DNA from 3 places in the Exercitatus varius genome. Region 2 is predicted to be linked to each of the others. Evidence: riboswitches for the same ligand, from Rfam matches in the RefSeq annotation. Region 2 holds a riboswitch; each other region holds the start of a gene.

Region 1 (2,268 bases), on a different contig from region 2:
TAGGCCCGAAGCAAAATTTCGGCGAAATCCACCAAACCGGCTCTGTCGCAGGTATCTTGATAAAGACGATAAATTTTAATCCATTCCTGCTCCTGACGATCGTTCATATCGTCAATCTGATGAGGCCGTAATCCTTCGTCTTTTTTATTATTAATGTACCAACAGGCTTGTTTCGCCGGATACATTTTTTCATCGTAATTGTGCAGTTTCAGCAAGCGTTTCAGCAAACGCAGCTGATCTTCGCTGTCTAAAATCTGAAAATCCTGTGGCAAGCCGGCATCGGCATAATGGGCGCGCAACACCCGGTGAGCAATGCTGTGAAAAGTTCCCACCCACATACCAAATAACCGGCGGGAAGAATGTAAGGCTAGCGTGGATTCAATCCGCTGACGCATTTCCGCCGCCGCTTTATTGGTGAAGGTTACCGCCATAATGCCGCCTTCGGAAATACCTTCCACCGCAATCAGCCAGGCGATCCGATGGGTAAGCACCCGTGTTTTGCCCGAACCGGCGCCGGCAAGAACTAAATAATTGCCTAAAGGCGCCGCCACCGCTTCACGCTGTTTATCGTTCAATCCATCGAGTAATTCTGAAATATCCATGAACTTATTATTCGTTATCTGTTTAAATTTACATTAGATTATAGAGAGTGCGGATAAATTGTCAATGCGGTAATCCGCCCGTATTTACAAATAATGCCAAACAATTTATAGTACTTTCCGTTAGTCGGGGTGCCGAAAAATCGGCTGAGAAAATACCCGGGAACCTGATACAGTTAGCACTGGCGTAGGAAACTAATTTTTATTTTGCTTTTCCGTTTAGCTGTTGACTTGTTCTGTTTTTATCTGTACGGGAGCAAATCAATGATTCGTTTACATCCAAACCACAAAAAAACTCTTCTAAAATCGACCGCACTTTGCCTGCTTTCCGGCTTATCCTTACCAATAACGGCTCAGGCCGAAGGCAAACTGAACATTTATTGCAGCGTACAAAATACCGCTTGCGAGAAAATCAGTCAGGCCTTTGGTGAGAAATACAACGTAAAAACGCAATTCGTCCGCAACAGCACCGGCACCGTGCTGGGTAAAATCAAAACCGAAAAAGACAATCCGCAGGCGGATGTCTGGTACGGCGGCACTCTGGAACCTCATCTGCAAGCGGCGGATCTCGGGTTATTGGAAAAATACCGTTCCCCGAACCAAAAAGACATTATGCCTAAATTCAAAAAATTAATGGATCTGCGGGGCGATTACACTTCCGTGATCTACGTAATGGAATTAGCCATCGGTATCAATACTAAAAAATTGAAAGCGTTAAATATCGAGCCGCCTAAATGCTTCAAGGATTTATTGGAACCCCGCTTCAAAAACCAAATTCAGTACGCAGATCCGCGCGTATCCGGCACGGGTTATTCGTTTATCACCACTTTGGTCGCATTGTGGGGCGAAGATAAAGCCTTTGATTATTTAGCCGAATTAAACAAAAACGTGGCGCAATTTTCCAAAAGCGGATTAGCGACCAACAATCTGGCAACCGGCGAAGTCACGGTGGATATCAGCTTTATGAACGCTTATCTTCACGAACAGGAAAAAGGCGCACCGGTTGAAGGCATTCTACCCTGCGAAGGCATTGGCTATACTTTAGGCGCAACCAGCATTATCAAAGGCGCCAGAAATTTAGATAACGCCAAATTATTTACCGATTGGGCGCTCACGGCGGAAGCGCAGGAACTGCACTGGCGAGAAGCCAATTCCTATCAACTGCCGGCAAACGTTCACGCCAAGCTTTATCCCAAGACCCATTTCCCGCCAATCGCCAACTTCATTGAGCTTGATGTGATTCGTTTCGGTTCGGCTCAAGAAAGCAAACGTTTGATTCAGCGCTGGACGGATACTACGTTAAATCAATAATTTTTATTTTATGAAATAAATAGCGGCATTCGGTTGATATCGAATGCCGTTATCGCAAAAAACTCGTCAAAATTTGACCGCACTTTTACTCGTTTTCGACGTCCCGTATCTGTAAACGCTCTGTTCCCGTATAAATTGTAGCGCGCCCCTCGCGGGCAAAGCCGATTAAGGTCAAATCCGTCTCCCGCGCCATGCGAACCGCTAATTCCGTCGCAGCAGAAATAGCGGCTAACATTTCGATTCCGCAGCTTACGGTTTTCTGCACCATTTCATAGCTGGCGCGGCTGGTGGCGAAGACAAAACCTTGCGGTCGACCGTTTTTAGCATGCCAGCCGAGTAATTTATCCAACGCCACATG
Region 2 (2,268 bases):
GCCCGCATAATGACGCGGTCGCAAGCGGCGTAATTTCAGAAAAAAAGCGTTCATTAACGGCTCAGACTTGTTTGCCAAACTTCAATCCATTGCTTAACCGTCGCGTCCGTCGGCACGGATAACGTTTGCGCCGTCGGATTAGCCTTTAAGGTTTCCGCCTTTAATTGATCAAAAGGCGGTTCGATTGGCGTGGAAATCGACGATAACATGACGTTTTTCGAAATGATGATTTTCTGCGCCTCGGCCGAAAGCAGAAAGCCAATAAAATCATCGGCACAGGCATGATTTTTACCGGCAATCTTCGCCGCCGTGTCGAACTGGTATAGACCGTCGCCGTTAAATTGTGCGGCGACGTACTGATCCTGCCTATCTTTCAGCAAATGATAAATCGGCGAGGTATTATGGCTGAACACCACATCCGCTTCGCCTTTCAAAAAGGCGCCGTAGGTTTCCGTCCAGCCTTTGCCCACCGTCACCGTGTGTTTTGCAAGCCGCTGCCACGCGGTTTGGATTTGCTCCGGCGGATAAACGGCGTTCATCCAGACCACAAAACCGCGCCCCATGCTGCTGGTGCGCGGATCCTGATAAATCACGCGCAAATCCTGTCGCTCCACCAGTTCTTTCAGGCTTTGCGGGGGATTTTTCAGTTTGTTTTTATCGTAAATAAAGGCGAACCGCCCGAATTCATAAGGAATAAATCTTTGATTCTTCCAGCTGAACGGCAGAGAAAGTGCGGTCAAATTTATTGAAGTTTTTTCAAATAATCCCGTTTTTTCCGCCGCGTCGAACTGAAAATTATCCAATCCCACCACCACATCGGCTTTGGTCTTTTTGCCTTCCAAACGCAGGCGGTTCAGCATGGTGTTGCGTCCGTCAAAGACTTGATAATTCACTCGGCATTGAGGATAAGCCCGTTCAAAACTGGCTTTCACCTCGCCGCCCGGGCCCCAGTCCGCGCCGAAAAATTCTTCCGTATAAACCTGTAACGGCGCATTGGCGGCGGCATTCAACGCGGAAAATGCAAAAACGGAAAGCAGTGAAAAAATAATGAGCTTTTTAAGCATAAAAAAATCCTTTGGCAAGCATTTTGCAAACAACAAAGGAATTTAAGTGCGGTCAAATTTTAGACTGTTTTTCAACAAATTGACGTTTCTCAAATCCCTACGCAGATATTAATCAGTTCAGGTTCTACGGGTATTTTCTCAGCTTTTTCCGGCTGTCGCCGCGGCAAGCACCCCGATGAGAACATGCCGAGTGTAAATCTTCATTCGTCGATACGCAAGCAATAATCCGTTTGCAGCGACGGAATTTTGCTTCTAAAATCCCAACCGTAACAGGAGAAAAACATGCTAGCCACTTTACGTAAAATTTCAAACCGACTGTTTCGCCTTGCGATTAACAAAAAATTACAACGACGATTAACCAATCACCGCATGTCGGTGATTGCCAGTAATTGCAACGGCGCGCTGATTCTGCACGATTTAAAGGAAGCGTTCCGTTCGCCTTTCGTGAATTTATATCTGGAGCCGGCGGATTTTATCCGTTATTTGCAAAATCCCCGTCATTATCAGCAAACCGAACCGGTTTTCGAACAGACGGATAAGCCTTATCCCGTGGCCAAACTGGACGATATTCGACTTTACTTTGTGCATTATCATTCCGAACGGGAAGCGCGCGAAAAATGGCTGAGCCGTTCAACCCGTATCGATTGGGATAATCTGTTTGTGATGATGACGGATCGCGATGGTTGCACGCAGCAAAACATCGCGGATTTCGATGCGTTGCCTTATCCGAACAAAGTGATTTTCACGCACAAAGCTTATCCGCAATTCGCTTCCGCTTATCATATCCGCGGTTTTGAAAATCAGTCTGAAGTGGGCGATTTATTTGAATTCTCCGGCTGGTTCGGCCAAAAATATTACGATCAATTCGATTATGTGGCGTGGTTTAACCGAAATCATGGTTAAACCAGCGACAAAATTACTGCAATTTTTATCAAAAACGCATAGAATAGCCCACAAGTTTGCACGACGGAAAATTTCTTGCTAAAGTGCGGTCCGATTTATGCTAGTTTTAGGAAACAAAAATGAGCCAAGAATACCTGGATTTTGAATTACCCATCGCCGAGTTAGAAGCGAAAATTGAATCCCTGCGCGCCGTTTCCGGTCAGGATAACGAAATTAATCTTGATGACGAGATCAAACGCCTGCAGAAAAAAAGCGAAGAACTGACCAAAAAAACCTTCGCTAATTTAGATGCATGGCAAAT
Region 3 (2,268 bases), on a different contig from region 2:
AATACGGCGATTCCGGCGGCGTACGCGGTGCGGCGGCGTTGTTTCTGGAAAAATAATACGTTTCCTCAAAAAGTGCGGTTAAATTTGACCGCACTTTTGTTTTTTAGGCGTAAAATATTATTGTCGTAATCGGTTACGGAGGAAAACATGGCAAACAAAAGTCTAACACGGCAAATATTCGACTATGTGCTGACACAATACGGTTCGCAGCCGGAATATTTATGGAAAACCTATCCCGATTACGCGGTTTTGCGCCATCAGGATAATCGCAAATGGTACGCCATTGTCATGAACGTACCGAAAGCCAAACTGGGACTGGCGGGAACGGAGGCCATCGATGTCATGAACGTAAAATGCTCGCCGGAAATTCTCAGCACATTCCTCGCCCAGGACGGCTTTCTGCCTGCCTATCACATGAATAAATCCCATTGGCTGACCGTCCGCCTCGACGGTTCGGTGGATAATGACACAATTTTCTTTTTACTAAACGCCAGCTTCGATTTAACCGCCACCCGGCAAACCAAAAAACGGCTCGGTATCGCCCGTTATACGGAATGGATCGTGCCCGCCAACCCGAAATATTATGATGTGGAAAAAGATCTGCGCGAAGGCGGCGAAATTCTTTGGAAACAAAGCAATAATGTGGCGCCGGACGACATTGTGTATATTTATGTCACCGCGCCGACGGCGGCAATCCGTTACAAATGTTTGGTGTTGGAGGTAAACATTCCGTATCGCCGACGCCATGATCATTTGCAAATAAAACGGGTGATGAAAATTCGCTGCTTAAAAGAATACGACAAAACATTGATTCCCCGCGCCAAAATGGCGCAATTCGGCGTTTCCGCAGTGCGAGGCCCGCGTCATATGCCTTACGGCTTAAAGCAGGAAATTGATTTGATAAGCGATGAGTAACGTAAAAGTGCGGTCAAATTTTTCATTGTTTTTGTGAGCCGTCTCACAATTTTTACAAGTCGTTTTGCCTTTTCGCTCAAATCGGATTAAACTGAGCGCCATTAGTCGGGGTGCTGCATTTTGCGGCTGAGATAATACCCGTGAACCTGACACAGCTAATACTGGCGTAGGAAACTAATTGCAACCTTCTAAGGTCGGATTTCCGGCAGAATCGCCTGCCGCCTTCCATTAAATCAATTTTTCCTTTCCCCCAGATTGCCGGTCAATTTCATTTTGAATACGAAAGGAAACGCTATGCAATCCCATTATTTACCTCTTGTTCGCAGCCAAACGCCGCTTGTTCACTGCATGATTAATCTTGTAGTCACCAATTTTTCCGCCAACGGTTTGCTGGCATTGGGCGCTTCGCCTTTTATGTCCGTTACGCCGGAAGAAATTGCTGAAATTCAGAATTTCGCTCAAGCGCTATTGATTAATATCGGCACAATCAACGAAACCGATGCCAAAGCCATGCTGATTGCAGGCAAGGCCGCTAACAAAGCGGGTGTGCCCGTCGTATTAGATCCCGTAGGCGTCGGAGCCACCGCCTTTCGGCAAAAAATCATCAAACAACTGCTGGCCGAAATTAATTTTGCCGTAATCCGCGGGAATGCGGCGGAAATCGCTTTTCTGGCCGGAATAAACTGGCAAGGAAAAGGCGTCGATGCCGTAACCGGCGGCGATGCTGCCGATTTAAGTCGTCTTGCGAAAACCGTTGCACAAAAATATCGATGTATTACCGCTTTAAGCGGTGAAATCGATTTTATTAGTGACGGTAAAAATGTTCGCCAAATTCAAAATGGTACACAGTTATTCCGGAAAGTGACAGGGTCGGGATGCTTATTGGGCGCCGTAATCGGTGCATTTTTAGGCGTTGCGCAACCCGCCGATTATTTTGCCGCCAGCATTGAAGCCTGTGCGGTGTACGCCGTCGCCGGCGAACTTGCCGCTCGGGATCTGAGCCGTGAATCCGGCACCTTTGCAATAAATTTTATCAATCGGTTAGGGACAATTGATGCGCTCCAACTTGCCGATAAAGCACGAATCAGTGAAATATAAGGAGCAAAATATGACCATACCGCAAGTTCTGACTATTGCCGGTTCCGACAGTGGCGGCGGCGCCGGTATTCAGGCGGATCTCAAAACGTTCCAAATGCGCGGCGTATTCGGCACTTCAGTCATTACCGCCGTTACCGCACAAAACACTTTAGGCGTTTTCGCGATTCATCCCGTTCCGCGGGCGATCATTCAGGCTCAGCTAAAAGCGGTGGCGGAAGATTTCACTCTTTCCGCAGTGAAAATAGGTATGCTGGG

Evidence for each region. Region 2 has a riboswitch for thiamine pyrophosphate ahead of thiB (thiamine ABC transporter substrate binding subunit). Riboswitches for the same ligand answer to the same signal wherever they lie in the genome.
Region 1: linked by a shared signal. The riboswitch ahead of P7M01_RS02230 (ABC transporter substrate-binding protein) and the one ahead of thiB (thiamine ABC transporter substrate binding subunit) in region 2 are both predicted to bind thiamine pyrophosphate.
Region 3: linked by a shared signal. The riboswitch ahead of thiM (hydroxyethylthiazole kinase) and the one ahead of thiB (thiamine ABC transporter substrate binding subunit) in region 2 are both predicted to bind thiamine pyrophosphate.

The regions. Positions count from the first base shown of each region.
Region 1 is NZ_JARQTO010000001.1:478,094-480,361, forward strand. It holds gene uvrD (DNA helicase II) at 1-602, opposite strand, end outside; TPP riboswitch at 718-810, shown strand; gene P7M01_RS02230 (ABC transporter substrate-binding protein) at 864-1,910, shown strand; gene fdhD (formate dehydrogenase accessory sulfurtransferase FdhD) at 1,996-2,268, opposite strand, start outside.
Region 2 is NZ_JARQTO010000010.1:16,458-18,725, forward strand. It holds gene thiP (thiamine/thiamine pyrophosphate ABC transporter permease ThiP) at 1-54, opposite strand, end outside; gene thiB (thiamine ABC transporter substrate binding subunit) at 54-1,064, opposite strand; TPP riboswitch at 1,141-1,249, opposite strand; gene P7M01_RS08080 (DUF1919 domain-containing protein) at 1,347-1,967, shown strand; gene accA (acetyl-CoA carboxylase carboxyl transferase subunit alpha) at 2,087-2,268, shown strand, end outside.
Region 3 is NZ_JARQTO010000001.1:258,828-261,095, reverse strand. It holds gene nagK (N-acetylglucosamine kinase) at 1-56, shown strand, start outside; gene P7M01_RS01225 (MmcQ/YjbR family DNA-binding protein) at 148-915, shown strand; TPP riboswitch at 1,012-1,105, shown strand; gene thiM (hydroxyethylthiazole kinase) at 1,210-2,013, shown strand; gene thiD (bifunctional hydroxymethylpyrimidine kinase/phosphomethylpyrimidine kinase) at 2,024-2,268, shown strand, end outside.